3 regions of the Kitasatospora sp. NPDC058115 genome follow, and region 1 is predicted to be linked to each of the others. Evidence: riboswitches for the same ligand, from Rfam matches in the RefSeq annotation. Region 1 holds a riboswitch; each other region holds the start of a gene.

Region 1 (10,184 bases):
CCGCGCGGTAGCCGAGGACGACGAGGCGCCGCCCCGGGGGTGACCCCGGGGCGGCGCCTCGGTCTCCCGGGGTCGGTCGGCCAGGGGGAGGCAGACCTTGTTGCCCTCGGCGCCGTAGCCGGACTCGACGGCGGTGGCCCCGTCCCCGTGCTCGTCGCGGATCCGCCGGGAGATCTTCATCGAGCAGAGCAGGACTTCAGCCCGGGACCACCACATCCGCCTCGACACCCTGGGGATCCGCAGCAGCCAGCAGGACTTCCGCCGCCTCGGTGCGGACGTAGAGCACGTACCGGCCGCTGCGGTGTGCGTCGACCAGGCCGGCGGAGCGGAGAGCGGTCAGGTGCTGGGAGACTCCGCCGGGGGTGATCCCGGTGCGGCGGGCCAGGTCGGTCGTCGAGGCGGGGGTGTCGAGTTCCGCCAGCAGGCGGGCCCTGGACCGGCCGATGACCGCCGCCAGTGCCTGCGGGACGGCGGATCGCCGTTCCCAGAGCGCGGCCACGCCGCGCGGCGGATAGCGCAGGGTGGGCTGCCAGTTCGGGCTGATCACGGAGAAGACCCGGGGCCAGACGAACACCGACGGAACGAGGAGAAGCCCGCGCCCGCCGAGTTGCCGGCTGCCGCGGACATAGCGGTGCCCGACGTACAGGGTGTCCTCGTCCCAGGCCACGCCGGACGCCAGGTCGCCCAGCAGCTGGTCCGCTCCGTGCTCGGCGAACAGCCGGGCCCGGTGCAGCACGTCCCCCTCCAGGAGGGAGCGCAGCCGGGGCCAGTGCGGCGCGAGTGCGATCTCCCAGTAACTCTCCACCTGTTCGGCGAGTTGGGCGAGACCGCGGCGCGGATCGCCGCGCAGCCGGTCGATCCGCTCGGAACGCGGCGCACGTGGGCCGCTGAGGCCGGACCGGACCTGCTCGGGTGGCGTCGCGCGCAGCACGGCGAGCTCAAGCCCCAAATCAGCGACCAAGGTTGTCGGTGGTGGTGCGATGAAGACCGGGATCGACCGGGGCGGGTCCGGGACCAGATCGGCGAGCAGGCGCCAGTCCAGCCCCGAGGCTGCCAACCGGCGACGAACCTGATCGATCCACGGGCGGTGCAGCGGGTGCTCGGCCGGATGCTTCAGCACCCTGACACTGGCCACCACCTCCCACAGCGGCGAAAGAGCGAACCGGGTGCGGGCCAGGTCACGGACGGAGAATGCCAGGTCCAGCACGGTGCAGCCCCTCTGCGGCGGAGGACCCGGCGGCCGACGGGTCAGGATTCAGCCCAGCCTAAATTCCTCGCCCGCCGGGCGGCGCGGCAGGAACCTCACTCCATGACCAGCACTGATCTCGCCCACGGGCCGGACACGGCCGCTCCCACGCCCGATTCGCATCCTTCGGTCCTCCGAAACCCGGACTTCCGCCTGCTCATCGGTGCCGCCGCAGTGAGCAGACTCGGCACCGCGGTGAGCTCCTTGGCGATCCCGCTGACCGCCGTCCTGGCCCTGCACAGCTCGGCCGGACAGGTCGGCCTCCTGGCGATGCTGAGCACCGTCGCCTTCCTGTTGATCGGTCTGCCGGCCGGAGCCTGGGTGGACCGGATCCGCAAGCGACCCGTGATGATCGCCGCAGACCTGGCCAGGGCCGCCCTCCTCGGGTCGGTGCCGGCCGCCTGGCTGCTCGGCTGCCTGACGATCCAGCAGCTCTACGTGGTGGTCCTGCTGGCGGGCGCGGCCACTGTCTTCTTCGACGTGGCCACGCTGAGCCGACTGCCCGACCTGGTCGGGCGGGACCAGCTCACCCGGGCCAACGCCCACCTGGTGACAGTGGACGCCCTCACCCTGATCGGCGGGCGCAGCGCGGGCGGCTTCCTGGTGGCGCTGTTGTCCGCCCCGACCGCGATCGTGGTCGACGCGGCCGGCTACCTGGGATCGGCGATCCTCCTGCTGCGCATCCGCCGGCCGGAGCCGCAGCTGCGGCACCGGCGCGACACCCGCCTCGGCGGCGAGATCCGGGAGGGCCTGCGCTTCGTGTTCGGCCACCCGACCCTCCGGGCCGTCGCGCTCGCCGGAGCCTGCACCAACCTGTCCATCCAGCTCTGCCAGACCATGCTGCCGGTGCTGTTCGCCCGTGAACTCGGCCTCTCCGACGGCATCATCGGCCTGTTCTTCGCGGCCGGTGGCGTCGGGGTGTTCATCGGTTCGCAGTCGGCCCGCCGGCTGGCTCACCGGCTCGGCGCGGGTCGGGTGCTGTGGCTGATGGGCCTGGCCGTCGCGCCGCTCGGCGGCCTGCTGGCGCTGGCCGATCGCGGCCCGGCCCTCTGGCTCGCCGCGGCGGCCTGGCTGATCACCACCTGCAAGGTCGGCATCGACAACGTGATCACGGTCAGCTTCCGCCAGAGCGTGACACCGGACCACCTGCTCGGCCGGATGAACGCCACCATGCGGGTCGTCCTGACCGGCTCGCTCGCCGTCGGCGCCGCCCTGGCCGGCCTGCTGGGCGAACTCGCCTCGGTGCGAACCGCCCTGTGGGTCGGCGCGGCCGGGCTGGCCACGGTCTGGGTACCGGTCTTCTTCTCACCGCTGCGCACCCGGCGCGAACTGTCCGGTCCCGGCGCCCTGCGGTGAAGGGGTGACCACGGCGAAGCGCCGCCCCGAGAAGCGACAGCTCTCGGGGCGGCGCCCGGGCGCGGTGTGTCAGTCGGCCAGGGGGAGGTAGACCTTGTTGCCCTGGGCGGCGAACTCGGCGGACTTCTCGGCCATGCCCGCGAGGGCCTCGGCGTCGTAGCCGGACTCGACGGCGGTGGCACCGTCGCCGTGCTCGTCGCGGATCTTCTGGGAGATCTTCATCGAGCAGAACTTCGGGCCGCACATCGAACAGAAGTGGGCGGTCTTGGCGGGCTCGGCGGGGAGGGTCTCGTCGTGGAAGGCGCGGGCCGTCTCCGGGTCGAGGGCCAGGTTGAACTGGTCCTCCCAGCGGAACTCGAAGCGGGCGTCGGAGAGGGCGTCGTCCCAGGCCTGGGCGCCGGGGTGGCCCTTGGCGAGGTCGGCGGCGTGGGCGGCGATCTTGTAGGTGATGACGCCGGTCTTCACGTCGTCCCGGTTGGGCAGGCCCAGGTGCTCCTTCGGGGTGACGTAGCAGAGCATCGCGGTGCCCCACCAGGCGATCATCGCGGCGCCGATGCCCGAGGTGATGTGGTCGTAGCCGGGCGCGACGTCGGTGGTGAGCGGGCCCAGGGTGTAGAAGGGGGCCTCGTCGCAGATCTCCTTCTGGAGATCCATGTTCTCCTTGATCTTGTGCATCGGGACGTGGCCCGGGCCCTCGATCATCACCTGGACGTCCTTGGCGCGGGCGATCCGGCCCAGCTCGCCCAGGGTCTGCAGCTCGGCGAACTGCGCCTCGTCGTTGGCGTCGGCGATCGAGCCGGGGCGCAGGCCGTCACCGAGGGAGAAGGTGACGTCGTAGCGCGCGAGGATGTCGCAGAGCTCCTCGAAGTTGGTGTAGAGGAAGTTCTCCCGGTGGTGCGCCAGGCACCAGGCGGCCATGATCGAGCCGCCGCGCGAGACGATGCCGGTCTTGCGGCGGGCGGTCAGCGGCACGTAGCGCAGCAGCACGCCGGCGTGCACGGTCATGTAGTCGACGCCCTGCTCGCACTGCTCGATGACGGTGTCGCGGTAGACGTCCCAGCTCAGCTCCTCGGCCCTGCCGTCGACCTTCTCCAGCGCCTGGTAGAGCGGCACGGTGCCGATCGGCACGGGGGAGTTGCGCAGGATCCACTCGCGGGTGGTGTGGATGTTGCGGCCGGTGGAGAGGTCCATGACGGTGTCGGCGCCCCAGCGGGTGGCCCAGGTCATCTTCTCCACCTCCTCCTCGATCGAGGAGGTCACGGCGGAGTTGCCGATGTTGGCGTTGATCTTCACCAGGAAGTTGGTGCCGATGATCGCCGGCTCGACCTCGGGGTGGTTCACGTTGACCGGGATGACGGCGCGGCCGCGGGCGACCTCGGCGCGGACGAACTCCGGCTCCAGGCCCTCGCGCAGGGCCACGAACTCCATCTCGGGGGTGACGATGCCGCGCTTGGCGTACCCGAGCTGGGTGACCGCGGCGCCGTCGCGGCCGCGCAGCGGGCGGCGCGGGCGGCCGGGGAAGACGGCGTCGAGGTTGCGCAGGTCGCCGCCGCGCGGCGCGGTGTGCCGGATGCCGTCGTCCTCGGGGCGGGACTCGCGGCCGTCGTACTCCTCGACGTCGCCGCGCTGGCGGATCCAGGCGTCGCGCAGGGCCGGCAGGCCGCGCCGCACGTCGGCGCGGTACTCCGGGTCGGTGTACGGCCCGGAGGTGTCGTACAGCGGGACGGTCCTGCCGTTGGTGAGCACGACCTCGCGGTACGGGACGCGCAGATCGGGGCGGGACCCCTCGCGGTGGGCCTTGCGCCAGGCCGGGGTGGGGTAGCCGGTGCCCGCGCTGGTGACGGCGGCCCCGGAGCCGGACGGGGTCCGGGCAGACTGCGGCTGTGCATCGAAGGTGGTCATCGGACCTCAAACTCCCTACGCCGGCATTACCCGGTCAGGTTCCTGCGGTCGACGCAGCCGCCGGTCCGTCCCTCGACGTCCCGTTCAGCGCCCTCTCAGCCCGGTGCTCCGAGCTCCCGCGTCCGCAGGCGGTGTTGCCCGCGCATGACGTCCAACACCGTAGCGAGCCGATCGCCGGAGGTCCAGAGCGGGTCCGGGAGGAGGAACCGCGAGGTCCGGACGGTGAACGGGGGGCGCGAAGGCGCCGCGGCGGGCAGACTGGCCCCGTAGCTGACGAGGCGAGGAGGCCGGCGTGGTCGGGAGCACGGGGCGGGTCACCGGGGCGGTTGGCGCGGGGCTGGTCGGCGAGGTGATGGTGCACGTGCCGGAGCGTCAGGGCACCGAGGCGTTCCTCGCCTACCTGGCCGTGCCGGGCGAGCGGCTGACGGTCGGGACGCCGGTGGTGGTGATCGAGTACCAGCCGCCGAGGACGGTCTATGTCGCGCCGATCGGGCCGTGACGCTCCGATGACCCTCTGGTGACGAGCTTGTGACGGTGCGTCATGTCACTTCCCTTTCCCCGGGCCCCGGCCCGGGCGGACAATCCGAATCGGCGCATCTCCTGCGCCCGAAGGGGGAGTTGAACCATGGGATACGTCATCGCCGGGGCAGCCGCCGCGGCACTGATCATCGGGGTCACGCTCTTCAAACTCATGTGGCGGGTGGCCGAGCCGAACGAGGCACTGATCATCTCCGGCTCCCGGCACCGCACCGAGGGGGTCGGCGACGGCCTGGGTTTCCGGATCGTCACCGGGCGCGGCACCCTCGTCACCCCGGGCCTGCAGGGGGTCCGGCGGCTCTCGCTGGACCTCAACGAGGCCGAGCTGAACGTCGAGTGCGTCACCACGCAGGGCATCCCGGTGCGGGTGAAGGGCGTGGTGATCTTCAAGGTCGGCGACGACGACGTGTCGATCGCCAACGCCGCCCGCCGCTTCCTGGACCAGCAGAAGCTGATCAGCCAGCGCGTCCACAACGTCTTCGCCGGCCACCTGCGCTCGATCGTCGGCGGGCTCACCGTCGAGGACATGATCCGCGACCGCGAGCGGCTCACCGGTGAGACCCGGGCCGCCTCGGGGCTGGAGATGGAGAAGCTCGGGCTGATCATCGACACCCTGCAGATCCAGGAGATCATCGACCCGACCGGCTACATCAAGAACCTCGCCATCCCGCACGCCGCCGCCGTCCAGCGCGACGCCCGGATCGCCCAGGCCGAGGCGGACCGGCTGGCCACCGAGGCCGAACAGGAGGCCGCCGCCCGCAAGGCCGAGGCGACCCGCAACAGCGAGATCCAGCAGTCCTCGTACCAGGCCGAGAAGGACACCGCCAACGCCCGCGCCCGGCAGGCCGGTCCGCTCGCCGACGCCGCCGCCCGGCAGGAGGTGGTGGTCCAGGAGACCCGGGTCGCCGAGCTGGAGGCACGGCGCAAGGAGCAGCAGCTCCAGATCGACGTGCGCAAGCCCGCCGACGCCCGGGCGTACGACACCCGCACCACCGCCGAGGCGGCCCGTGACGCCCGGATCTCGGCCGCGCAGGCACAGGCGCGGGAGACCGAGCTGGAGGCGGCCGCCGAGGCCAGCCGGGTGCGGGTCGCGGCCGAGGCGGACGCCGAGGCCACCCGGGTGCGCGGTCTGGCGCAGGCCGAGGCCACCACGGCGACCGGGCAGGCGGAGGCGTCCGCGGCCGAGGCGCGCGGTCTGGCCGACGCCGCGGCGGCGCGGGCGATCGGGCTGGCCCGGGCCGAGGGCATCAAGGCCCGCGCCGACGCCCTGGCCGAGAACCAGGACGCGGTGGTGGCCCAGGAGTTGGCCGAGCAGTGGCCGCAGATCGTGCGGGCCGCGGCGGAGTCCTTCGGCAACGTCGAGCACATGGTGCTGCTCAACGGGGCCGACGGGATGGGCGAGTTGTTCGCCAAGGCGCTCGCGATGGGCGGCACCGGGCTCGGGCTGGCGCGCCAGCTGCTGTCCACCGTCGGCCCGGACGGCGCCGCCGCCCCGGCCACGGCCGCCCCGGTACCCGTGGAGACGGTCCCGGTGGACGCCGTGCCCGTGGACGCCGTACCGGTGACCCCGGCGCGCGAGCAGCGCTGATCCGTCTGGGTAGACCGGCCGGGCCCGCCTGAGTACCCGTACTCAGGCGGGCCCGGCCGGGCGCACCGGACCATGGGGACATGCATCCAGCAGCCACCGCGCGGATCGGCATCACCGCCGTCGGAGCCCGCCTGCCCGCCCGCCGTCTGACCTCCCAGCAGCTCCAGGACGAGATCACCGCCGGCGGCCGGCTGCGCCTGCCGGAGCGGACCTTCGAGAAGGCCACCGGCATCGTCACCCGGCACTTCGCCGCCGAGGGCGAGTACGCCTCCACGCTCGCCGTCGGCGCCGCCCGGCGCGCCCTGGACGCCCGCGGGCTGCACCCGCTCGACCTCGACCTGCTGCTCTTCGCCTCCGCCACCCGGGACGTCGCCGAGCCCGCGACCGCCCATCTCGTGCAGGCCGAACTCGGCTCCCGCGCCCACGCGTTCGACGTCAGCAACGCCTGCAACAGCTTCCTCAACGGGATCGACCTGGCCCGCGCGATGATCCTGGCCGGCCGGGCCCGGCGGGCCCTGGTGGTCACCGGGGAGACGCCCAGCCGGGCGATGCGCCGCGACCCGGCCGGCGCCGGGCAGTTCCGCGAGGGCTTCGCCGGCTACACCTTCGGCGACGCGGGCGCGGCGGTGGTCGTGGAGGCCGTGGAGCGCGGCGGCATCCTGGACGTGGAGACCGAGACCGCCTCCGAGCACTGGGCGACCGGCGGCATCCCGGGCGGCGGCTCACGCCATCCGCGCGGTGACGAGTACAGCTACTTCCGGGGCGGAGGAACGGAGTTGCGCGGCGTCTTCGAGAAGATCGGCCCGGACATCCTGGCCCGGGTGGCGGCCCGCACCGGCTTCGGCTGGGACGACTACGCCAAGGTGCTGGTGCACCAGGTGACCGTGCCCTACCTGGAGCGGTTCGTCGAGGCCACCGGGGTCCCGGAGGAGAAGCTGGTGGTCACCGTGCCCGAGCTGGGCAATGTCGCCAGTGCCACGATAGGTGTCCAACTCGAACGGATACAGGGCTCGTTGACCCCGGGCGACAAGGTACTGATGGTCGGCCTCGGCGGCGGCGTCAGCCTGATGACGATGGTCTGGGAGGCGTCGTGACCGAGCTGTGGGTGATCGTGCCCGCCTACCAGGAGGAGGCCCGGATCGTCGGCGCCCTGGACGCCCTCGCCGCCCAGCGGGACCGGGACTTCACCCTGCTGGTCGCCGACAACGGCTCCACCGACGGCACCGTGGCGGCCGTCCGCGCCTTCGCCGCCCGGGCACCGTTCCCGGTCGAGGTGCTGGTCGAGCCGGAGAAGGGCGTCGGCTCCGCCGTCGACACCGCGTTCCGGCACGCCATCGCGCACGGCGCCACCCTGCTCGCCCGCACCGACGCCGACTGCCTGCCCGAACCCGGCTGGACCGCCGCCGCGAGGGCGGCGCTGCTCGACTGCGGCGGACTGGTCTGCGGCCGGGTCACCGCCCGCCGGGACGAGCACGGGCCCGCCGGGCGCGCCGTCTTCCTGGTGCTGGTCGCACTCGGCGCGTTCTTCGGCCGGATCCGGCCCGCGCACCGGCGCCGGCACGGCTACCTCACCCCGTACCGGATGCACGCGGGCAACAACATGGCGATCACCGCCGAGCTGTACCGGGCGGTCGGCGGCATGCCGCGCCGCCCCTCGCCGACCGACCGGACGTTCATCAACCGGATCCGCCGGCACACCACCGCGATCGTGCACCGCCGCGACATGGTGGTGCAGAACTCCACCCGGCGGATCCGGGCGTACGGAGTGGTCGGCACCGCCCGCTGGTACCTGGAGCGCGGCGCCGGCGCCCGAGCCGTCGACGTCCGCTGACCGCGCCGCGCCGCCACCCCGCCGCACCCGCCGCACCCGCCGCCCCGATCCGCCGCAACCCGAGGACACCCCCGTGCTCGACCGGCTCGCCCACGCCCTGCGCACCGTCCACCCCGACCGCCCCGCCGTGCTGCACCGCACCCGGGCCGGCACCACCCGGGTCCGCATCCGCCGCGGCGAACTCGCCGCCCTCGCCGACACCTACGCCGTCGCCCTGCGCGCCCGCGGCCTGCACGACGGCGCCACCCTCGGCGTCGCCCTCCGCCCCGGGCCGCGCGCCCTCGCCGTCCTGATCGCCGCCCACCGGCTCGGCCTGCGCACCGCCGTCCTCGACCCGACCGCCGGCCCCGACGTGCTCGCCGCCCGGCTCGCGCTGGCCCGGCCCGACCTGGTGCTCGCCGACGCCGCCGCCCAGGCGGTGGCAGGCTGGGCCCGCCCGCTCGCCCGCCGCGCCGACCTCGCGCTGCCCCCGCTCGCCGCGCTCGGCCCGGTCGCCACGCTCGGGCACCGGCTGCCCGGCTGCGCGCCCCGGCTGCGCACCAACCCCTTCGGCGCCTCGGTGCCGAGCATCCCCGGACGGGACGCACCCGGGCGGGACGGCGACGCCGTCATCATCTTCACCTCCGGCACCACCGCCCGCCCGCGCGCCGTCGTGCACTCCCGCAGCGGCCTGGCCGCCGGGCTGCGCACCGTCACCGAACTGGTCGGCCCGCGGCCGGGCACGGTGGTGCTGGGCGGCACCTTCTTCGTGCTGGTCCCCGCGCTCACCGCCGGAGCCGCCGTCGCCCTGCCCGCCCGCGACCCCGCCGCGCTGGCCCGCCAGCTCGCACGGCTCGCCCCGGCCCACACCTACCTCACCCCGCCGCAGCTGCGCGCCGCGCTCGGCGCCGGGGCCCGCTTCACCGGCCGGGTCTGGACCGGCTCGGCGCCCGCCGACGCGACCCTGCTGCGCCGGGTCAAGCAGGCCGGCGCCGACCAGGCCTGGGGCGTCTACGCGCTCACCGAGCTGTTCCCGGCCGCGGCGGTCGAGGAGGCCGAGAAGAGCGCCTTCACCGGGACCGGCGACCTGGCCGGCGCCCCGCTGCCGGGCGTGCGCACCGGCCTCGGCGACGACGGCGAACTGCTGCTCACCGGCCCCGGCGTCCGGCACCGCTACCTCGGCGAGGAGCCCGAGCCCTGGGTGCGCACCGGCGACCGCGCCGCGCTCGACCCGGACGGCCGGATCGTGCTCGCCGGCCGGCTCAAGGACATGGTGCTGCGCCGCGCCGAGAACATCTACCCGGGCCTCTACGAACCGGCCCTGCACCTGCCGGGCGTCGAACTCGCGGTCCTGGTCGGCGTCCCCGACGGGAACGGCGACGAGCGGCTGGTCGCCCTCGTCCAGCCCGCGCCCGGCACCGACCCCCGGCGGCTGCGCGGGGCGCTGGCCGGCCCGCTGGAGCGGATGGGCTCGGCCCGCCCGGACGCCCTGCTGTTCGGCCGGGTGCCGCTGGCCGGCCGCTCCCGCAAGCCCGACCGGGCGGCGGCGTCCGCCCACTGCGCACGGGAGCTGGCGACATGACCGGCGGCACCGGCCGGGAGCCGGCCCGGCACCGGGGCGCCCGCCGCCGGGACCGCCGGGTCTACCTGCGCAGCCACCCCCTGCTGTTCGCGCTGCTCGCCGCCACCCGCCGCCGCCCGGTGGCCCGGCTCGGCCACACCGTGCTGGTGCACGGCGCGGAGGC
Region 2 (10,184 bases), on a different contig from region 1:
CGCACAGGCGGTTAGCGGCAGGGCACCTGGCACAGAAAGTCGGGCCGACCGACTTCCCACTCCAGGCAACGCAAGTCTATGCGCGTAGACTGCCCTGCAGGGGCGGGGATCCAGGCGGACGGGCATTTTGCCCGAGGCCAGGGCCGCCAGCGGCCACGCCCCGGAGCAGGAAGTCGGACCCGCCGACTTTTGGTGCGGGCGGCCAGTGGCGGGGCACCCGGAGCAGGAAGTCGGTTCGGCCGACTTTCCGCTCCGGGCCGGATGAATCTACGCGCATAAATGCACCTGCGGGAGCAGGAAGTCGGGCCCGCCGACTTTTGGGGCGGGCGGCCAGTGGCGGGGCACCCTGCACAGAAAGTCGGTCCGGCCGACTTTCCACTCCGGGCGCCGCAGATCTATGCGCGTAGATAGCCCTGCGGGGACAGGGATTCAGGCGGACCGACTTTTTGGCCGAGGTCAGGGCCGCCAGCGGCCACACCCCGGAGTAGGAAGTCGGGCTCGCCGACTTTTGGGGCGGGCGGCCGGCGGCGGAGCGCCCGGAGTGGGAAGTCGGGCGGGCCGACTTTCTGCTCCGGGCGGGCGAATCTATGCGCGTAGATTCTCTCGTGGGAGTGGGAAGTCGGGTAGATCGACTTCTCGCGCAGGAGTCGGGGGGTCAGGGCTGCTGCTGCCAGGAGGTGGGGTGCTGCTGCTGGTAGCCGTACTGGTCGTAGTGCGGCGGCTGGGGTTGCTGGGGGATGCCGGTGATGGGCTGGTCGGGGTGCGGCTGGGGCTCGGTGGGCTGCCACTGCTGCTGCTCGTAGCTGTACTGCTGCTGATGCTGCTGCGGCTGCTGCTGGTAGGCCGCGTAGGGGTCGGGCTGGGGCTGCTGCTCGTAGCCGTACTGCGGCTGCTGCTGCTGGGGGTAGCCGCCGTAGCCCTGGTCGTAGCCGACGGGCTGCTGCCACTGCTGCTGCTCGTAGCCGTACTGCTGATGCTGCGGCTGCGGCTGCTGCTGGTAGGCGGCGTAGGGGTCGGGCTGGGGCTGCTGCTCGTAGTACGCCGGTGCGTACACGCCGTCGGCGGCCAGCTCCTGCATCTCGAAGGCGGCGGTCTGCTCGACGGCCGTCTCCTCCGCGACCGGCGCCGCGGCCGGGGCCTCCTCGACCGCGCCGACCTCGCCGACCTGCTCCACCGCGACCGCCGCCGCCGCGACCGCCGCGCCCCCACCGGTGAGCGCACCGAGGAACGGCACCCTGGCGAGCGGCCCGGGCAGGCTCCCGTCCGCCGCGCGCAGCGACCACCCGGCCGCGTACCCGCGCTTCACCGAGAGCGTCACGAAGGTCTGCCCGACCGCGAACATCGCGGCGCCCGCGCCGATCACCGGGACCGAGCCGACGGCCATCCCGCCGGCCACCGCGAGGAAGCCGCCGAGGGCGAGTCCGCGCCAGTGCAGCGGAGCCCGGTTCTGGAACAGCAGCTCGGCGACCAGCCAGAGCGCCACCACCGCCAACGCGGCGTACAGCAGCAGGTATCCGATGCCCATCCCGCCCGCTACCTCCAGTCGCGTGCCCGCGCCCGCCGCGCGTGTGCGGCGACTGTACCGGTTCAACGGCCCGGGTACCGCATCGCGTTCCCGACCTCCGCGGGAACGCGATGCGGCGCAGCTCAGCGCCGGTGCAGACCGAGGTTCTGGTAGATCTCCAGGGTCGCCGTCGAGTGGTTCAGCGTGATGAAGTGCAGCCCGGGGACGCCCTCCGCGAGCAGCCGCTCGGACATCGCGGTGGCGTGCTCCATGCCGATCGCGCGCAGCGCCGCCGGGTCGTCGACGACGGCGCGCAGCCGGGCTTCGAGATCCGGCGGGAACGCCGAGCCGCTGAGCTGCGGGAACCGCTCCAGCTGCTTGGCGTTGGTGACCGGCATGATCTCCGGGATGATCGGCGTGTCGCAGCCGGCGGCCGAGACCCGGTCGCGCAGCCGCAGGTAGTCGTCGACCTCGAAGAACATCTGGGTGATGGCGTAGTCGGCCCCGGAGCGGATCTTCGCCACGAAGTGCCGGATGTCGTCGTCCCAGTTGGTCGAGCGCGGGTGCATGTTGGGCGAGGCCGCCACGCCGACGCAGAAGTCGCCGATGCCCTTGATCAGCTCGACCAGCTCGTACGCGTAGGTGACGCCCTGCGGGTGGCTGATCCACTCGCCCATCGGGTCGCCGGGCGGGTCGCCGCGCACCGCGAGGACGTTGCGCACGCCCTGGTCGGCGTACTGGCCGATGATGTTGCGCAGCTCGGCGACCGAGTGGTCGACGGCGGTCAGGTGGGCGACCGGGGTGAGCGTGGTCTCGGTGGCGATCCGGCCGACCATGTTCACGGTGCGCTCGCGCGAGGAGCCGCCGGCGCCGTACGTCATGCAGACGAAGTTGGGGTCGAGCGGTTCGAGCCGCCGGATGGCGTCCCAGAGCTTCTGCTCACCGACCTCGGTGCGCGGCGGCATGAACTCGAAGGAGAAGGACCGCTTTCCGGCTGCCAGGAGGTCGCGGACCGTCTGTGCGCGGTCCGGTCTGGTCGAAGCGATACCGAGTGCCATGATGGCAGGTTAGCCGTCGGCGGAAGGGCACGGACAACTCGGTTCCAGCCTTTGAGACGCCGGATGGACGAGGGGTGGACTCCGGATGGACGACGCCGCCCCCGGCGGTGGTGTCCGTACGAACACCACCCGGCGCGCGGGGGCCTGACCTCGTGCGTACGGCTGTTCCCCTCCACCCCGGATACGCTTGCGCTGCACCCCAGCTACCTCCGGAGCCCCATCGTGACCTCGTCCAGCCAGCGGCCGGCCAATCCGATCGACGTGGAGGACGTGCGCGAGCGCGTCAACGCCGCCCTCGCCGGGTTCATGGACGGCCAGTCGGCCCTGCTCGGCAAGGTCTCCCCGCAGCTGGAGCCGGTCACCGAGGCGCTGCGCGACTTCCTGCTGGACGGCGGCAAGCGGCTGCGCCCGGCGTTCTGCTACTGGGGCTGGCGCGGTGCCGGCGGCCCGGCGGCCGGCGAGGGGATCGCCCGGGCGGCGGCGGCCCTGGAGCTGCTGCAGGCCAGCGCGCTCGTCCACGACGACCTCATGGACCGCAGCGACACCCGCCGCGGCCTGCCCTCGGTGCACCGCCGCTTCGAGGGGATGCACCGCGAGCGCGGCTGGCGCGGCGACCGCGAGCAGTACGGCGCCTCGGCGGCGGTGCTGCTCGGCGACCTGCTGCTGATCTGGTGCGACGAGCTGTTCCTGAACTGCGGCCTGGAGCCGGCCGCGGTGTTGGCCGCCAAGCCGGTGTTCGACCTGATGCGCACCGAGGTCATGGTCGGCCAGTACCTGGACGTCCTGGAGCCGGTCGCCGGGGACTCCGCCGACGAGGGCGCCCTGGAGCGGGCGCAGACCGTCCTGCACTACAAGTCGGCCAAGTACACGATCGAGCGACCGCTGCAGGTCGGCGCGCTGCTGGCGGGCGCCCCGTCCCGGCTGGTGGAGGCGTACGGGGCGTTCGGCCTGCCGCTGGGCGAGGCGTTCCAGCTGCGGGACGATCTGCTCGGCGTGTTCGGCGACCCGGCGGTCACCGGCAAGCCGGCCGGCGACGACCTGCGCGAGGGCAAGCGGACGCTGCTGGTCGCGCACGCCATGCGGGGGCTGCCGGCCGGTGAGGCGCGGCACCTGGACGAGCGCCTGGGCGCGCCGGACCTGACCGCCGGGGAGGTCGCCGGGCTGCGGGAGCTGGTGGCCCGCAGCGGCGCGCCGGAGCGAGTGGAGCAGCGGATCGAGGAGCTGCTGCGCCAGGCGCTGGCCGCACTGGAGGCGGCCCCGCTGGCGGACCCGGCGGCCCGCACGACGCTGCTGGCGCTGGCCGAGGCCGCCACCGTCCGCAAGTACTGACAGGTACCGGCAGGTACTGACAGATACCGGCAGGTACCTGCCGGGACTGACACGCAGCCGGGAAGGGCGCCGGGCGCCCCCGGGGCAGCGCGTACGGAACGGACGGCGGCGGCCCCGCCGGTCAGACCTCGCGCAGCCGGCGGGCGAACTCGGCGGCCGCGGCCCCCGGGTCCTCCGCGGCGGTGATGGCCCGCACCACCACCACCCGGCGGGCGCCGGCGGCCAGCACCTCGTCCAGGTTGCCGAGGTCGATGCCGCCGATGGCGAACCACGGCCGCGCGGTCCCCAGCTTCGCCGCGTACTCGACCAGGCCGAGGCCCGGCGCGGGGCGGCCCGGCTTGGTCGGGGTCGGCCAGACCGGCCCGGTGCAGAAGTAGTCGACGCCGGGCTCGGCGGCGGCCGCGTCCACCTCGGACTCCGCGTGGCAGGACCGTCCGATCAGCACGTCCTCGCCGATGATCGCCCGGGCGGCGGGCACCGGCAGGTCGTCCTGCCCGAGGTGCAGCACGTCCGGGCCGGCCGCGTGGGCGACGTCGGCGCGGTCGTTGACGGCGAGCAGTTTGCCGTGGCGGCGGCAGGCGTCGGCGAAGACCTCCAGCGCCGCCAGCTCCTGCCGGGCCTCCAGGCCCTTGTCCCGGAGCTGGACGATGTCCACGCCGCCCGCCAGCGCGGCGTCCAGGAACTCGGCGAGGTCGCCGCGCTCGCGCCGGGCGTCGGTGCACAGGTAGAGCCGGGCGCCGGCGAGCCGGGCGCGGCGGTCGGTCGCGGCCGGGTCGGTCACAGCGCCATCGCCTGGGCGCGGCGCTTGACCTCGGTGGCCCGGTTCTCCCAGAGCGCCTGGACGGGGGTGCCGGGCAGCGACGGGTCCTCGGTGAACATCCACACGAGGGCCTCCTCGTCGCTGAACCCGCTGTCGCGCAGCACCGTCAGCGTGCCGACCAGGTGCTTGACCGGGCCGGTCTCGTCGATGAACGCCGCCGGGACCTGCAGCGACTTGTTGGGGCCGCGCCGGACGGCGATCAGGTCACCCTTCTTGACCATGTTGCGGACCTCGGTGACCACCACACCCCACTTCTCGGAGATGTCGGGGAGGTACAGCCACGCGGGGACCAGGGCTTCAATCTTGGCTTCGATCTCACTCACAAGCACCAGACTGCCACCTCGGCGGCCCGCCGCGCACCAACGGGTCCGCCGCCCCGCGCTACCCGGCGGCCAGGGCCGCCTTCAGCGGGACCGCCGGATCGGCGGCGCGGGCCGGGTCGAGCACGGCTCCGCGCTCGACCAGCCGACGGCCCTGGGTGAGGTCGCGCGGCCGGTCCACCGCGAGCAGCGCCCGCAGGACGCCGTCGCGCAGCCACAGCACCGACCAGTCCGGGTCCTGCGGCGAACCGCGCCACAGCAGCTCGTCGTCCGCGCCGTGCCGCCCGGCGTACTGGACCATCCGCCCGAACTGCTCGGACCAGAAGTACTGCACCGGGTCGTACGGCGGCGCGTCCGCGCCGAGCAGGGTGGCGGCGACCGCCTCGCCGGACTGCAGCGCGTGGTCCCAGTGCTGGACGGTGAGCCGGGTGCCGGAGCGCGCCGAGGGGTAGCTGACGCAGTCGCCGGCCGCGAGGACGCCGGGCACGGTGGTGCGCAGCCGCTCGTCGACCAGGACGGCGCCGGCCGCGTCCAGGGCGACCCCGGTGCCGGACAGCCAGCCGGTGGCCGGGCGGGCGCCGATGCCGACCACCACCTCGTCGGCGGGCAGGTGCGAGCCGTCGGCGAGCAGCACCGCGCCCGGCTCGACGGCGGCGACGCCGGTGCCGCAGCGCAGGTCCACCCCGGCCTCGGCGTACCAGGCGGCCATCGCCCGGCCGACCTCCGCGGGCAGCGCGCCGGGGACGGGCGCCGGGCCGGCCTCGACGACGGTCACCTCGCAGCCGGCCGTCCGGGCGGCGGTGGCCACCTCGGCGCCGATCCAGCCCGCGCCGACCAGCACCAGGCGCAGGCCGGGGCGGAGCAGGGCGCGCAGCGCGAGCGCGTCGTCCAGGTTGTGCAGCAGGTGGGCGCGCTCGGCGCCGGGCAGGGCGCGCGGCTCGGCGCCGGTGGCGATCACCAGCGCGGCGTACGGCTCGTTCCCGGCGTCGGTGTGCAGCACGCCCGCGCCGCCGGGGCCGCCGGGGGTGAGGCCGGTGGCCCGGCGGCCGGTCAGCAGTTCGACGTCGAGCCCGGCGAAGTCGAGGTCCAGGGCGGTGCTGTCGGCCTTGCCGAGCAGGACGTCCTTGGAGAGCGGCGGCCGGTCGTACGGCGCGTGCGGCTCCTCGCCGACCAGCGTGATCCGCCCCTGGAAGCCGTCGCGCCGCAGCACCGCGGCGCACTGCGCCCCGGCCAGCCCGGCGCCGACCACGACCACCCGATCCGTCTGTCCCGTTCCGCTCAGCTCAGCCACGCCGTCACTGTACTGAGCCCGGTCCGAGCTCTCCGGACCGAGGGCTCGTCCTCACACCCCCGTCGTCGTCCGCCCGGAGGGCGGGCCGGGCGGCGTCCGGGTGCGTGCGTCCCGAAGCGGAGGCGGGGGGCACCTCCCGGCCGCAGGGCCGGCGGCGCGCCGCCCGGCAGGCGGGGGCCCGACGACGGGCCCCGGGGCCCGTCCGGGCCGCCCCCTTCGCGGGCGCCTTCAGGGGCGACGCCGCCCGGAGTTAAGGTGGGGGCACCATCACGGGAGCCCGGCGCACCGGGCTGAGAGGCGGGCTGGCACGGCCTGCGACCGTCCGAACCTGATCCGGGTCATTCCGGCGAAGGGAGAACAGCTTTGACACGCCTGGGACGGGGCGCCCACGCCGAGGTGCTGGTCATCGGCGGTGGGATCATCGGACTCGTCGTCGCCTGGCGGGCGGCCCAGCGCGGACTGCGCGTCGTCGTGGTCGACCCCCGGCCGGGCCACGGCGCCGCCCAGGTCGCGGCGGGCATGCTCGCCCCGGTCACCGAACTCCAGTACGGCGAGGAGCCGCTGCTGCGCCTCGGGATGGCCTCCAACGAGCGGTACGCGGCCTTCGCCGCCGAACTCACCGAGGCGAGCGGTGGCACGGACACCGGCTACCGCCGGTGCGGCACCCTGGCCGTCGCCCTGGATTCCGACGACCGCGCCGAGCTGCGCGAGCTGCACGCCTTCCACCAGCGGCTGGGCCTGGACTCGCAGTGGCTCACCGGTCGCGAGGCCCGCCGGCTGGAGCCGATGCTCGCCCCCGGCGTGCGCGGCGGCCTGCACGTCACCGACGACCACCAGGTCGACGGCCGCCGGCTGGCCGAGGCCCTGCTGCACGCGTGCGGGCGCACCGGCGTGGTGGTGCACCGCACCGAGGCCGCCGAGCTGCTGGTCGAGCACGACCGGGCGACCGGCGCCCGGCTGGCCACCGGGGAGAGCGTCACCGCCGACCGGGTCGTGCTCGCGGCCGGCTCGCGCAGCCATCTGCTGCCCGGCCTGCCCCCGGGCGTGCTGCCCGCCATCCGCCCGGTCAAGGGCCAGGTGCTGCGGCTGCGGGTGCCCGAGGCGTACCGGCCGTTCCTCTCCCGCAACGTGCGCGCCGTCGTCCGCGGCGGCCACCTCTACCTGGTGCCGCGCGAGAACGGCGAGCTGGTGGTCGGCGCGACCACCGAGGAGCAGGGCCACGACACCACGGTGACCGCCGGCGGGGTGTACGAGCTGCTGCGCGACGCGCACGAGCTGGTCCCCGGCATCACCGAGCTGCCACTGGTGGAGACCGGCGCCGGGCTGCGGCCCGGCTCGCCGGACAACGCGCCGCTGCTCGGCCCGACCGCGCTGCCCGGGCTGGTCGCCGCCACCGGCCACTACCGCAACGGCGTCCTGCTGACGCCCGTCACCGGCGACGTGCTGGCCGAGTACCTGGCCACCGGCACCCTGCCGGAGCTCGCCCTCCCGTTCTCCCCCACCCGATTCACGAAGGTCCCGGCATGAGCCCCCGCACGAGCGACATCCCCCTGAGCGTCAACGGCGAGCCCCGCGAGGTGCCCGCCTCGACCACCCTCGCCGAGGTGGTCGCCACCCTCAGCCAGGCGCACTCCGGCGTCGCGGCCGCGCTGAACGAGGCCGTGGTGCCGCGTGCCGAATGGCCGCGCACGCCGCTGTCGGCGGGCGACCGGATCGAGATCCTCACCGCCGTCCAGGGGGGCTGACCGATGGCCGACGACCTTCTCACCATCGCCGGGACGTCCTTCTCCTCCCGGCTGATCATGGGCACCGGCGGCGCCCCCAGCCTGGAGGTCCTGGAGCAGGCGCTCCGGGTGTCCGGCACCGAGCTGACCACGGTGGCGATGCGCCGGGTGGACGCCGGCACCCGGGGCTCGGTGCTCGACGTGCTGACCCGCAACGGCATCCGGGTGCTGCCCAACACGGCCGGCTGCTTCACCGCCGGCGAGGCCGTGCTGACGGCCCGGCTGGCCCGCGAGGCGCTCGGCACGGACTGGGTGAAGCTGGAGGTGATCGCCGACGAGCGGACCCTCCTGCCGGACCCGATCGAGCTGCTGGACGCCGCCGAGACGCTGGTCGACGACGGCTTCACCGTGCTGCCGTACACCAACGACGACCCGGTGCTGGCCCGCAAGCTGGAGGACGTCGGCTGCGCGGCGATCATGCCGCTGGGCTCGCCGATCGGCTCCGGCCTCGGCATCCGCAACCCGCACAACTTCCAGCTGATCGTGGAGGGCGCGGGCGTCCCGGTGATCCTGGACGCCGGCGCCGGGACCGCCTCGGACGTGGCGCTGGCGATGGAGCTGGGCTGCGCCGCGGTGATGCTGGCGTCCGCCGTCACCCGGGCCCAGGACCCGGTGCTGATGGCCGACGCGATGCGGCACGCCGCCGAGGCCGGCCGCCTCGCCCACCGGGCCGGCCGGATCCCGCGCCGGTTCCACGCCGAGGCGTCCTCCGCGATGGCCGGCCGCGCCGATCTGGACACCCGCGAGCACCCGGCTTTCTGAGCGACCGACATTCCGGATAAAGATCCGATCATCATCCTGGTGTCACAAACCGGGCACAGAGCGGCCCCGAGGGCGGTGTCCCCCGGGGCCGGCGCACCCCCACGCCCTAGACTCGCCGGGTGGACATGGCATTGCGCGACCCCCTGATCGGTACCCTGCTCGACGGCCGGTACCGGGTCGAGCGGCGGATCGCCGCGGGCGGGATGTCCACCGTCTACCAGGGCAACGACACCCGGCTCGACCGGATCGTGGCGCTCAAGGTGATGCACCCCTCGCTGGCCGGCGACACCGCGTTCACCACCCGTTTCATCCGCGAGGCCAAGGCCGTCGCCCGGCTCGCCCACCCCAACGTCGTCAACGTCTTCGACCAGGGCGCCGACGCCGGGCACGTCTTCCTCGCCATGGAGTACGTGCCCGGCGGCACCCTGCGGGACCTCCTGCGCGACCGCGGCGCGCTCTCCGTCCGGGCCGCCCTGGACGTCCTGGAACCGGTGCTCGCCGCCCTCGGCGCGGCCCACCGGGCCGGTCTGGTGCACCGCGACGTCAAGCCCGAGAACGTGCTGATCACCGACGACGGCCTGGTGAAGGTCGCCGACTTCGGCCTGGTCCGGGTGCTGAACGCCGCCGACGGCGCCACCACCTCCACCACCGCGACCGCCGGCACCGTGCTCGGCACCGTCTCCTACCTCGCGCCCGAACAGATCCGCCCCGGCGCCGAGACCGACCAGCGGGTGGACGTCTACGCGGCGGGCATCCTGCTGTACGAGATGCTCACCGGCTCCCGCCCGCACACCGGCGAGAACCCCGTCCAGGTGATGTACCGCCACCTGCACGAGGACATTCCGCCGCCGTCCGCCGCCGTCCCCGGGGTGACGCCCGAGCTGGACGCCATAGTGGCGGGCGCCTGCGCCCGGGACCGCGCGCACCGCCCGCACGACGCGGTCGAGCTGCTCGCCGCGCTCCAGCGGGTCCGCCGCGGGCTCACCCCGGACCAGCTGGACGCCGAACCGCCCGCCGCCACCCGCCCCGGCCCGGGGTACCCGGCCGGCGAGGCGACCTCGGTGCTCACCCCGGTGCTGCTGCCGCCCCCGGTCGAGCGCACCAGCGTGCTGGACGTGCCGCCGGACGTCATGGACCAGCTGCTCACCGAGCCGCGCCCGTACGACGAGCCGCCGCCGGAGCGCGCCCCGCGCCCGCCGCGCGCCCGGCGCACCCGCTCCGGCGCCCGCCGGCTGCCGCGCGGACCGCTGATCTGGACGGCCGTGGTCCTCGCCGTGGCCCTGCTGGTCGGCGGGGCGACGTACGCGATCTCCGGC
Region 3 (10,184 bases), on a different contig from region 1:
CTCGCCGTTCCCGCGGTCGGAGCGGGGCAGCAGGTAGAGGTCGAAGGTGTGGCCGGTGGGGCCCGCGGGCTCGGCGACCAGCACGGCGTCCTCGGTCTGGTCGCCGGTGAGGTGCACGTACTCGCTGGCCGCGCGGAAGGCGTAGTCGCAGTCGTTGGACCGGACCTTGAGGGTGCCCGCCGGGACGACCAGGCGCTCGCCGGGGAAGGCGGCGGACAGCTTGGCGCGGCGCTCGGCGGCGTACGGGGCCTGCGGGACCGGGGTCAGACCGTGCAGCTCGGTGTCCGCCCAGCCGGACTTCATCGAGGCGGCCAGTTCGTCGGAGACCTCGGAGTAGAGGCCGTTCTTGCGGCCCTTGAACTGCTGCGGCTCCTCGTCGCCGCCGACGGCCTCGGGGTTCTCGGCCACCGCGGGGGTGCGGTCCTCGGTCACGTACGTCGCCTCCTTGCGCGTGGTGCCGCCCGGGGCGCGTCGGATCGCGACACAGGTGGGCGGCCGTGCGTCCATGGTACGGACGCCCGGCCGCTCACCCGTTCGGGCCTTCGCCCGGCCCGTTCGGAGCGGCCGGGCGGGCCGGGCGAAGGCCCGAACGGGCCCCGCTACTCGAAGCGCGCGGCGAGCAGCATCAGGTCGTCGGTGTCCGGACCGTCCCAGGTGCCGGTGGTGTCCTGCTCGGCCGCGGCCGCCACCAGGTGGGCGCAGAGCCGGTCGGGGTCGGTCCGCACGTCGCGCGGGGCGTCGGCGGCGGCCCGGCGCAGGTTGGCCTGCCCGGCGTGCAGGGTCGGGCCGAAGCGGCGGGCGAGCCCCTCGGTGTAGAGCACGAGCGTGTCGCCGCGCTCGGCGGTGAACTCGACCCCGGGCGCCTCCCAGCAGGAGAGCACGCCGAGCGGCGCGGAGAGCGAGGTTTCCACGAACTCGGCGCCGTAGCGGGTGACCAGCACCGGCGGGCAGTGGCCTGCCCCGGCCAGCGTGATCCGGCGGCCCTCCGGCTCCACCCAGGCGTAGACGGCGGTGGCGGTGCGGGACGGCTCGGTGGTCTTCAGCAGCAGTTCGAGGTCGCCCAGGACGGACACCGGGTCCTCGCCCTCCAGCACCGCGTACGCCCGCAGCGCGGCCCGCACCCGGCCCATCGCGGCGGCCGCGCCGGGGGCGGAGCCCGGTCCGGCGCCCGGCCCGTCGCCGGAGACGGAGCCGACGGTGAGGCCGACGGTGCCGTCCGGCAGCGGGATGGCGTCGTACCAGTCGCTGCCGCAGGAGCGGTCCAGGCCGGCCGCGACCAGCCGGGCGGCCAGCCGCAGGCCGGCGGGCCGGGGGAGGCGGTCGGGCAGCAGACCGCGGCGCAGTGCCTCGGTGGTGCGCCGGACCTTCTCCGCGTCGAGCTGCTTGGCCAGCAGCGGGGCGGCCACCGCGCAGTAGCGGCGGGCCAGCTCGCGCTGGCGGCCGGTCGGGCCGGCGGGCCGGTCGTAGAACCAGAGCACGGCGGCCAGCGGGCCGTCCTCCTCGGTGGCGAGCGGCAGCCCGTAGCAGCCGCCGATGCCGAGGTGGCCGGCGAGTTCGCGCAGCCGGGCGCCGATCGCCGGGTCGCCGGCGAGGTCGTGCGAGGCGAGCTCGGCGGGCCGGTCGTGCGTGCGCAGCAGCCGGGCGAGCAGGCTCTGGTCGGGCGGAACGGTCTCCAGCGAGCCGAGGCTGGCGCGGTCCATGCCGAGGCCGACCGGCTGGCTGGGGCCGCCGCCGGGGAGCGCGGTGACCAGCAGGGCGCGGTCGGCGCCGAGCAGCGCGGCGCCGGAGGCGAGCACGGTGTCCAGGGTGGCGGACAGGCCGCGGGCGCGGGCGAGCCGTTCGGTGTGCTCGTGCAGGCTGGTGAAATCGGACAGGCGTCCGGCCAAACGGTCCTGCACTCCGGTGGCGGAGGCGTCGGGACGCGCGCCGTCGGGCGCGCCGGGGGCGGACGCGGCACGGTCCGCGCCCTCGCCGGCACCCGGCAGCTCGCCGGGCGTCCGGGCGTCCGGCCGTCCGGACGGCTCCGCGTCCGGCTCTCCGCCGGGCTCCCCGTCCGGCTGTCCGTCCGGCCGCGCGGCGGGCGCGGCCGGATCGTGGAAGCCGGGCGGGTCCAGCACGGAGAGCCCGCTGGCACCGCCGGGCTCGGCGGGCTCGGAGGACGTCGACGGTGGGTGGGACTCGGTCATGCCGCCACTCCTGACGCGGTGGTGCGTGTCACGCGGATCATGCGGAACCCCCAGGTACGGCCGTTTGGAGCGAGCACGGCCAAAAGGGCGCGTTTCGCCTCGATTCGCTACTACTCGTCATTGATCGACAGCAATGCCACCACTTCTACACAGGCCATTCGGGGCATGTCCAGAGCAATGACAAGGCTGGTGGCCGCCGTCGCGCCGTCGCGGGCCCGGTCAGGGGGCGCGTTCCGTTCCGCGCGCGCCGGTCGAGTGCACCGCGGTCCGGCGGGACGGGGCGCCTCCGCCCGCCGGGCATGGAGCAGCCGGTGAGCGGGCAGAACCGGGGGGACGGCTCCGGCGGCCGTCCGGATCGTATGCCCATGGCGCCGGCCGGCCGGGTCGGCCGGAAGCGACTCACTCGTACGGTGGAACCAACCGCGGCCGGGCGGCGTCCATCCGGTCGCATACGGGATTCTCGTTCCAAGGGCTGTTCTATTCCGCAGTCCTTTCACATCGTGCTCCACCGCGTGCTCCAGGCCCGCGCCGTTGTCCGCACCGCCGTCCGTACCGCCGCCCCGCCCGCCGCCCGGCTCCGGCCCGGCCCCCGGTCCGTTCCGACCCGGCTCCCGGCCGGATCCCTCCGTCCGGCTTCGCGGGCCGGTCCGGCGTCCCCGGACGCGCGGCGGCGGCCGGTCCGGCGGCCGCGGGGCGGAGCCACCGAGCGGTCACGGAAAGGAACGGGTGCCAATGCGCGACAACCCACTGCGCGACGACCCGAGGAGCCGGCCGGCGGCCCGGGCGGCCAGGGCGGCCCGGCTGGCCGGCGCCCTGACGGCGGCCACCGGCCACCGCTGGCCCGTCGTCCCCGGAACCGTCCTGCTCGCCGGCGGACACTGCTCCTGCGGCGATCCGGACTGCCCGGTGCCGGGCGCCCACCCGCACGACCCGCCGCTGCTCGCGGCCACCACCGACGCCCGGATGGTGCGCTGGTGGTGGGAGCGGCGCTGCCCGGACGCCCCGGTGCTGACCGCGACCGGCCGCACGGTGTGCGCGGTCAGCCTCCCCGCGGCGGCCGGCGCCCGCGCGCTCGCCTACCTGGCCGCCCTGCGGCTGCGGCTCGGACCGGTCCTGGCGATGCCCGACCGGTACGCGATGCTGGTCGCCCCCTGGTCGCTCGACGCGCTCGGCGAGGTGCTCGTCCAACTCCCCTGGGTGCCCGGATCGTTGCGCTACCACGGGAGCGGCGGCTTCCTGCCGCTGCCGCCCGGCGGCGGGGACGGCGACCGGGTGCGCTGGGTGCTGCCGCCCCGCCAGGGGGCCGACGGCGGTGTCTGGCTGCCGCAGGTCGAGCCACTGCTGGGAGAGCTGGTGGCGGCGGCGGTCCAGCTGGACAGCGGCCGCTCGGCGTACTGACGATCCGTCGTCCGCGTACTGATCGGGCACGGCCGACCGGCCCCGGCGTGGGGCGTTCGGAAAACAAAAGATCCGGCCGCTGGCGACGGGGGATGCACCAGCGACCGGACTCTTTAGACAGTAACAAGGATCCGCGCCCGCGCCAATTTCCAAGACGCCCTCGCAGCCCGGAAATTGCGGGTCGCGGGCGCCAATGTGACGCGTATCACGCCGATCCGCCGGGCGCGCCCCGGCGTTGCGTCCCGCCTTTAGTTCAGGGTGACCTGACGGTTCACCAGGTTGGCGCGGGCCCGTCGCTCGTCGGCGGTGAGCGGGGCCGGGTCGGCGAGCGTCGTGGCGAGCCGCTCGGCGAACTCCGCGGCCGGCTTCTCGCAGTCGGCCGCGGTCATCGCGAGCGGCAGGTCCCAGACCGGAACGGTCAGGCCGTGCGCCCGGAACGAGCCCACCAGGCGGGTGTCCGGGCCGAGCGAGGACTCCTCGGCGGCGGTCAGCCGGGCCAGCGCGTCCAGCAGCTTCTCCTCCGGCACCGTCATCACCCAGCGCAGGTGGTTCTTGTCCGGGGTGCCGCACCAGTAGGCGGCGTCGACGCCGGCGAGCTTCTCGGTGGGGATCGCGGAGGCGTTGGCGCGCTCCAGCGAGGCGGCCACCTCGCCGGTGGCGGTCTCGGCGTCCTCCAGCCAGAACTCGAAGCCGGTGTGCACGGCCGGCTCGAAGGCGGCGGTGCCGTCCAGCAGGTCCTGCAGACGGCGGCCGCCCGGCACGGTCCGGCGGGCCGGCACCGGGGTGCCCGGGGCGGTGGCCAGGGCCAGCTCCAGGGCGTCCGCGAGGTCGCGGCTCAGGTCGCCGGAGGACGACTGGGTCTGCAGGCCGAGCAGGATCGAGCCGTCCTGGCGGCGCAGCGCGGGCCAGGCCAGCGGCAGCACGGTGGCCAGGGTGACCGACGGCACCTCGCCCTCGGCGGTCCCGGCCACCCCGGCGGCCAGCGTCAGCGGCACGGTGGCGGCGGGCACCAGCTCGCGCAGCGCGACCCAGTCCGCCTCGCCCGGCAGGCCCTCGAACGGGCGGTGCACCAGCTCCTGGACGGCGTGCGAGGCCTCGCGGCCGTGGCAGGCCTTGTAGCGGCGGCCCGAGCCGCAGGGGCAGTTCTCACGGGCCCCGACCACGGGGATCTCGCCCGTGGCGGCGGGGGTGGACTGGCTGCGCTGCGGCGCCTTCTTGGCGGCCTTCTTGCCCATGGTGCGGCTCTCCCGGGAACGGTGGTGTGGTGCTCCCGTCAGCCTACTGACGTTCCCCGGGCGCGTGGGCGTGCGCCGGGGCGCGGACGGGCCCGCCGGGCCCGCTGCCGGGGCGCCGCGCCGCGCGGCCGCTCAGCCGCCGGCGTGCCCGCCGTCGTGGCCGTGGTGTCCACCGCCGTGGCCGGGATGCCCGCCGTCGTGGCGCCCGCCGTCGTGGTGCCCGCCGCCGGTGCGCCGGGCGTGCCGGGCCCGGGCCGGCAGGGCCGCCCAGACGGTCACCTCGCCGGGGGCGTCGCGCACGCCCCAGTCGCTCGCCAGCTGGTCCACGATGCTCAGCCCGCGGCCGCCGTGCGAGGTCAGCGAGGGGCTGGACGGCGACGGCCGGGTCTGCGCCCCGCCGTCGGTGACCTCCAGGGTGAGCACGCCGTCGGCGTGCATCTGCCAGCGGACCAGGACACCGCCGGTGTCCTCGCCGCCGTCGCCCGGTGCGGCGGGCGGCCCGCCCGTCCGGCCGGTCTGCGCCGGGCCGCCGACCAGCAGCGGCTGGACGGCCCCGGCGCGGGCGCCCCGGCCGAGCGCGGGCATCGGCCCGAGTGGCCGGGCGTAACGACAGGCGTTGCTCAAAAGTTCGGAAAGGATCAGAACGGCATCATCAATGACCGGTTCCGGTATCTCGCGGTCTCCCAGATCTCGACGCAGTCGGCGCCGCGCGACCCCGACACTCGCTGGGCCGTGCGGCACTGCCATGGTCGATGAAGTCGGCACTTCACGCGCCACCATCAACGCCACCCCCGGACCTCCTTCAGCGTATGCCGAGGGATGGATGCCCCTTGGCAATACGTCGGAAACGACCGCGCGGCGATCCCGCGCGGACATTTCAGGCCCGTCCACCGTCGGTGCGCGACAGGTGATTCGGTGCTCACCCTCCGTCGTGAAACTGTATGAATTGCGGCAGAAATCGTCGCCGAAAGGTTTGAGTCCCTACCAAGACGATCAACGGCCGACGGTGGTTGAACGGTTCACCACGTCCCGGCCCCGCGCGCCGGGGCGGCCGGGGTCAGCGGCCGAGCTGGGCCAGCACCTCCGCCGGGCGGTTGGTGATGATCGCCGACACTCCGAGCTCCAGGCAGAGCTCGACGTCGGCCGGCTCGTCGACGGTCCACACGTGCACCTGGTGGCCCAGCTCGCGCAGCCTGGTCACCAGCCCCGGCCTGGCCCGCACCAGCTCGATCCCCGGCCCGGCGATCCGCGCCCCGCCCGGCAGCGGCGCGCCCGGGCGAAGCCGCCCGCGCAGCACCAGACCGCGCTCGAACAGGAACACCCGCGGGTACTGCGGCGCGGCCGCCGCCACCCGGGCCAGCGCGACGGAGGAGAAGCTCATGATCCGGGCGTTCACGCCGTGCGCGCCACCGCGTTCCGCACCGGTGCCGGCCACGCCGCCGTGCGCGCCGCCGATCCCGAACCGGTCCAGCATCCGCAGCAGCTCGGACTCCACCCGGCCGCGGAACCGCACCGGGTGCTTGGTCTCGATCGCGAGGTCCACCGGCCGCCCGCGGTCCACGACCAGTTCCAGCAGGCTCTCCAGCCGCAGCACCCCGCGCAGCTCCGGGTCCTCGCTCGGCCGGCCGGTCTTCCAGGCGCCGAAGTCGTGCGCCTCCAGCTCCGCCAGCGTCATCGCGGAGACCGTGCCCCGGCCGTCCGAGACCCGCCCGATCCGCCGGTCGTGCACGCAGACCAGGTGCCCGTCGGCGGTCACCCGCACGTCGCACTCCAGGGCGTCCGCCCCCTCGTCGAGCGCCCGGCGGTAGGCGGCGAGGGTGTGCTCGGGCAGGGCGAACGAGGAACCGCGGTGGGCGATCACCTGGACGGGCGGCGTGGTGCGGGTCGTCGTGGGCGAGACATCGGGGCTGGTCACGCCCTACACGATAGGCCGCGGACATGGCGAGGAGGCGAAGACCGCCCCAACCCGGGGGGCCGTCTTCGCCTCCGTGCCGGTGGCCCGGCGGGCGTCAGCGCGCGGCGGCGGCCCGGCCCCGGGTGAGCGGGGTGAGCGCCCAGGTGGCCAGGGCCGGCACCAGGAAGCCGAACAGTGAGGCCGAGGTCCACTCCTGCGGCGTGAAGTGCAGCGCCTCCTGCACGGACGTCCAGAGGTCCGTCCACCAGCCGGCCACCGCGGTCGGCGCGATCAGCTGGTAGGTGGCGAAGCCCAGCGCCCACGGCAGCAGCATCAGCCAGCGGGACGGCGCGTCGGCGGAGAGGTCCCAGCCGCGCCGCCCGGCGCCGAGGAAGTAGTCCACCGCCAGCACCGCGAACATCGGGACGAAGACCGAGCCGATCAGCCCCAGGAAGGCGTAGTACGAGTCGGTGAACTCGGTGATCTGCAGCGCGAGCACGGTGATCAGCACGCCGGTCGCGCCGGTCAGCACCCGGCGGTCGGCCTTCGGCAGCAGGTTGTGGATCGACATCGCGGTCGAGTACACGTTGGCGAAGGACTGGTCGGTCTCGCGCAGCACCAGCACCAGCAGGAACAGCCAGCCGGCCCAGACGCCCAGGAAGGAGTCGAAGATCCGCTCCGGGTCCCCGTCCGCCTGCAGCAGCGCCATCAGCCCGAGCACGTAGCACCAGACCTGCGCCACCGTGTAGCCGGAGAAGCTGCCCCAGAACGCCGAGCGCGGGGTGCGCGAGTGCCGGGTGTAGTCGGCGGCGAGCGGCACGAAGGAGATCGACACCGCGATCATCGCGTCCGTCGCCGGCAGGAAGCCGTGCCAGTTGCCCGCGCCCGGGTCCGGGACGCCGTTGCGGCCGAGCTGGACGGTGAAGTACACCATCGCGACGGCCACCGCGGCCGCGACGAAGCGGCGCAGCACCGCGATCGCGCCGAGCGGCCAGATGGTCAGCGCGGTGGTCAGCGCGCCGGCCAGCACGACGAAGGCCCAGCGGTAGCCCTCGGTGCCGGTGACGGTCTGCGCGCCGAGCGCGATCGTCAGCAGCTCGTAGACGCCCCAGCCGATGCACTGGACGATGTTGAGCACCGTCGGCACGTAGGACAGCCGGGTGCCGAACAGACCGCGCAGGTTCGCCATGGCGGGTGCGCCGGTGCGCGCGCCGATCAGCGCGGCCACGCCGAGCATCGCGGTGCCGACCACGGTGCCGGTCACGATCGCGGTGACGGCGGCGGCCAGCGACAGCTCGCTGCCCTTGGCGCCGAGCACGGTCGCGGCGGTGGTGAAGCCGATCAGCGAGACGCCGAGGTTCATCCAGAGCGCGAAGTGGTCGCGGAAGCCCAGCGTGCGGGGCGGTTCGGTGTCCAGCACCAGCGGCGCCTCGGCCCGGGCCGGGGGCTCCAGGACGGCGGTGGCCGACGCGGCGGCGCCGCCCGGGGAACCGGGGGCGGTGCCCGCGGCGTCCCGGGAGGGGGGGACGCCCGGGGACGAGGGCGCGCCGGAGGACGAGGATGGCGAAGCAGGCGGCATGGCCGATATCTCCCTACGCCGGCATTACCCGGACAGGTTCCGGCGGTCTGCGCCCCCTCGACGGCCGTCCACGGGGTCCGTGGCGTACGGTCGACCGGCGCACTCTCAGCCTGGTGGGTCCAAGCTCCCGCGTGTCAGTTCGGAGCGACAGGCTAGTCGGCGCGGGGGAGAACGCCAAGGCGGTGGGTTCGTGCGCGGCGCTGCGCCGGCCGTCGGGACCGGCTAAGGATTCTTATGAGTTCTTCAGAAGGGTCCTTACGGCAATCGAATCGGGTGTGCGAAAAACTATGGTTGTTGGTCCTGTCAGCTATGGAGGTCGTCCGTGAGCACCGAGCGCGAGGTTGGGTCCACCGGGCCGCAGGGGGAGCAGCCCTCCGTCGGCCAGGGGGTGGCGGGTTCCGCTTCTGACGGTCCGGCGCAGCAGCCTGCGGCCGGTCCCGCCCCCGCAACGACGCCCGCGGCCGACCAGCCGTCCCAGCCGGCCGAGGGGGGCTCCGGCGGGTTCACGCCCACGCTGGCGTTCGGCAAGCTCCCGGCCCCGGAGCCGGCCGACGCCCCCGAGCCCGCGGCCCCGGCCGCCGAGGCCGGTTACCTCGACGCCCCGCCGCCGGTCCTGCCGCCCGCCGCGCCCGCGGCCCCGGCCCCGGCCGCACCGGCCGCCGCCCCGTACGGCGGCAACCCGTACGCCACCCCGGCCCCGGGCACCCCGGTGCCCCCGGCGCTCGTCGCGCACGACCCGTACGCCGCGCCGGGCGCCCCGCAGGGCCCGGGCGCGACCGGCCAGCACCACCACCCGTTCGGCGCCGGCCAGCCGCTCGGCGGCTGGGGCGCCCCGCACGACATCACCCCCGGCGCCCCCGGTGCGCCCGGTGCGCCCGGCGGTCCCGGCGGGCCGCTCGGCTACCCGGGCGAGTACCCCGGCGCGCCCGTCCCCGGCGGCCCGCGCAAGAAGCGCGGCGGCCTGATCGCCCTGGTCGCGGCCGTCGCCCTGGTGGCCGGCGTGGCCGGCGGCGCGGTCGGCGTGGCCGTCGCGGACCGCGACGGTTCCACCGTCAGCGCCAAGAACGACCGCAGCTCCACCACGGTCCAGGCCAACAACACCCAGAAGAACGAGCCCGCCCCGGGCTCGGTCGCCGGCATCGCCCAGAAGGCGCTGCCCAGCGTCGTCACCATCAAGGCCCAGGGCAACGGCGAGTCCGGCACCGGTACCGGCTTCGTCTTCGATACCGAGGGCCACATCCTCACCAACAACCACGTGGTCGCCCCGGCCTCCGCGGGCGGCAAACTGACCGTCAAGTTCGCCGACGGCTCCTCCTACAACGCCTCCGTGCTGGGCCGCGCCGAGGGCTACGACGTGGCCGTCATCAAGCTCGACAGCCCGCCCAAGGGCAAGCTGACGCCGCTTCCGCTGGCCGACTCCGACAAGGTCAACGTCGGCGACTCCACCATCGCCATCGGTGCCCCGTACGGCCTGGAGTCCACCGTCACCACCGGCATCATCAGCGCCAAGGACCGCCCGGTCGCCTCCGGCGACGAGACCGGCGCGCAGGCCTCCTACATGAACGCGCTGCAGACCGACGCCTCGATCAACCCCGGCAACTCGGGCGGTCCGCTGCTGGACTCCGGCGGCGGCGTGATCGGCATCAACTCGGCGATCCAGTCCAACACCTCCAGCAACGGCCGGGCCGGCTCCATCGGCCTGGGCTTCGCGATCCCGATCAACCAGGCCAAGTGGGTGGCCGACACCCTGATCAAGACCGGCAAGCCGGTCTACGCCAAGCTCGACGTCCTGCGCAACGACGACTACAAGGGCGACGGCGCGCAGATCCAGACCCGCGACGTCCAGGGCCAGCCGGCCGTCACCCCCGGCGGCGCCGCCGACCAGGCGGGCC

The links. Region 1 has a riboswitch for thiamine pyrophosphate ahead of thiC (phosphomethylpyrimidine synthase ThiC). Riboswitches for the same ligand answer to the same signal wherever they lie in the genome.
Region 2: linked by a shared signal. The riboswitch ahead of thiO (glycine oxidase ThiO) and the one ahead of thiC (phosphomethylpyrimidine synthase ThiC) in region 1 are both predicted to bind thiamine pyrophosphate.
Region 3: linked by a shared signal. The riboswitch ahead of ACFVVL_RS29815 (purine-cytosine permease family protein) and the one ahead of thiC (phosphomethylpyrimidine synthase ThiC) in region 1 are both predicted to bind thiamine pyrophosphate.

What each region holds. Positions count from the first base shown of each region.
Region 1 is NZ_JBHVTL010000017.1:152,782-162,965, reverse strand. It holds gene ACFVVL_RS19835 (nuclear transport factor 2 family protein) at 1-11, shown strand, start outside; gene ACFVVL_RS19830 (DUF5937 family protein) at 197-1,207, opposite strand; gene ACFVVL_RS19825 (MFS transporter) at 1,310-2,602, shown strand; gene thiC (phosphomethylpyrimidine synthase ThiC) at 2,672-4,504, opposite strand; TPP riboswitch at 4,500-4,634, opposite strand; gene ACFVVL_RS19815 (hypothetical protein) at 4,797-5,003, shown strand; gene ACFVVL_RS19810 (SPFH domain-containing protein) at 5,130-6,629, shown strand; gene ACFVVL_RS19805 (3-oxoacyl-ACP synthase III family protein) at 6,710-7,723, shown strand; gene ACFVVL_RS19800 (glycosyltransferase) at 7,720-8,460, shown strand; gene ACFVVL_RS19795 (class I adenylate-forming enzyme family protein) at 8,534-10,021, shown strand; gene ACFVVL_RS19790 (cytochrome P450) at 10,018-10,184, shown strand, end outside.
Region 2 is NZ_JBHVTL010000008.1:93,931-104,114, reverse strand. It holds gene ACFVVL_RS10970 (hypothetical protein) at 656-1,525, opposite strand; gene metF (methylenetetrahydrofolate reductase [NAD(P)H]) at 1,648-2,562, opposite strand; gene ACFVVL_RS10960 (polyprenyl synthetase family protein) at 2,785-3,891, shown strand; gene thiE (thiamine phosphate synthase) at 4,013-4,672, opposite strand; gene ACFVVL_RS10950 (Rv2175c family DNA-binding protein) at 4,669-5,034, opposite strand; gene ACFVVL_RS10945 (NAD(P)/FAD-dependent oxidoreductase) at 5,093-6,322, opposite strand; TPP riboswitch at 6,582-6,694, shown strand; gene thiO (glycine oxidase ThiO) at 6,686-7,849, shown strand; gene thiS (sulfur carrier protein ThiS) at 7,846-8,067, shown strand; gene ACFVVL_RS10930 (thiazole synthase) at 8,071-8,868, shown strand; gene pknB (Stk1 family PASTA domain-containing Ser/Thr kinase) at 8,994-10,184, shown strand, end outside.
Region 3 is NZ_JBHVTL010000033.1:25,987-36,170, reverse strand. It holds gene ACFVVL_RS29845 (aminopeptidase P family protein) at 1-432, opposite strand, end outside; gene ACFVVL_RS29840 (PP2C family protein-serine/threonine phosphatase) at 600-2,186, opposite strand; gene ACFVVL_RS29835 (bifunctional DNA primase/polymerase) at 2,919-3,584, shown strand; gene ACFVVL_RS29830 (DUF5926 family protein) at 3,833-4,819, opposite strand; gene ACFVVL_RS29825 (ATP-binding protein) at 4,952-5,608, opposite strand; gene ACFVVL_RS29820 (glycerophosphodiester phosphodiesterase family protein) at 5,877-6,734, opposite strand; gene ACFVVL_RS29815 (purine-cytosine permease family protein) at 6,829-8,292, opposite strand; TPP riboswitch at 8,285-8,433, opposite strand; gene ACFVVL_RS29810 (trypsin-like peptidase domain-containing protein) at 8,615-10,184, shown strand, end outside.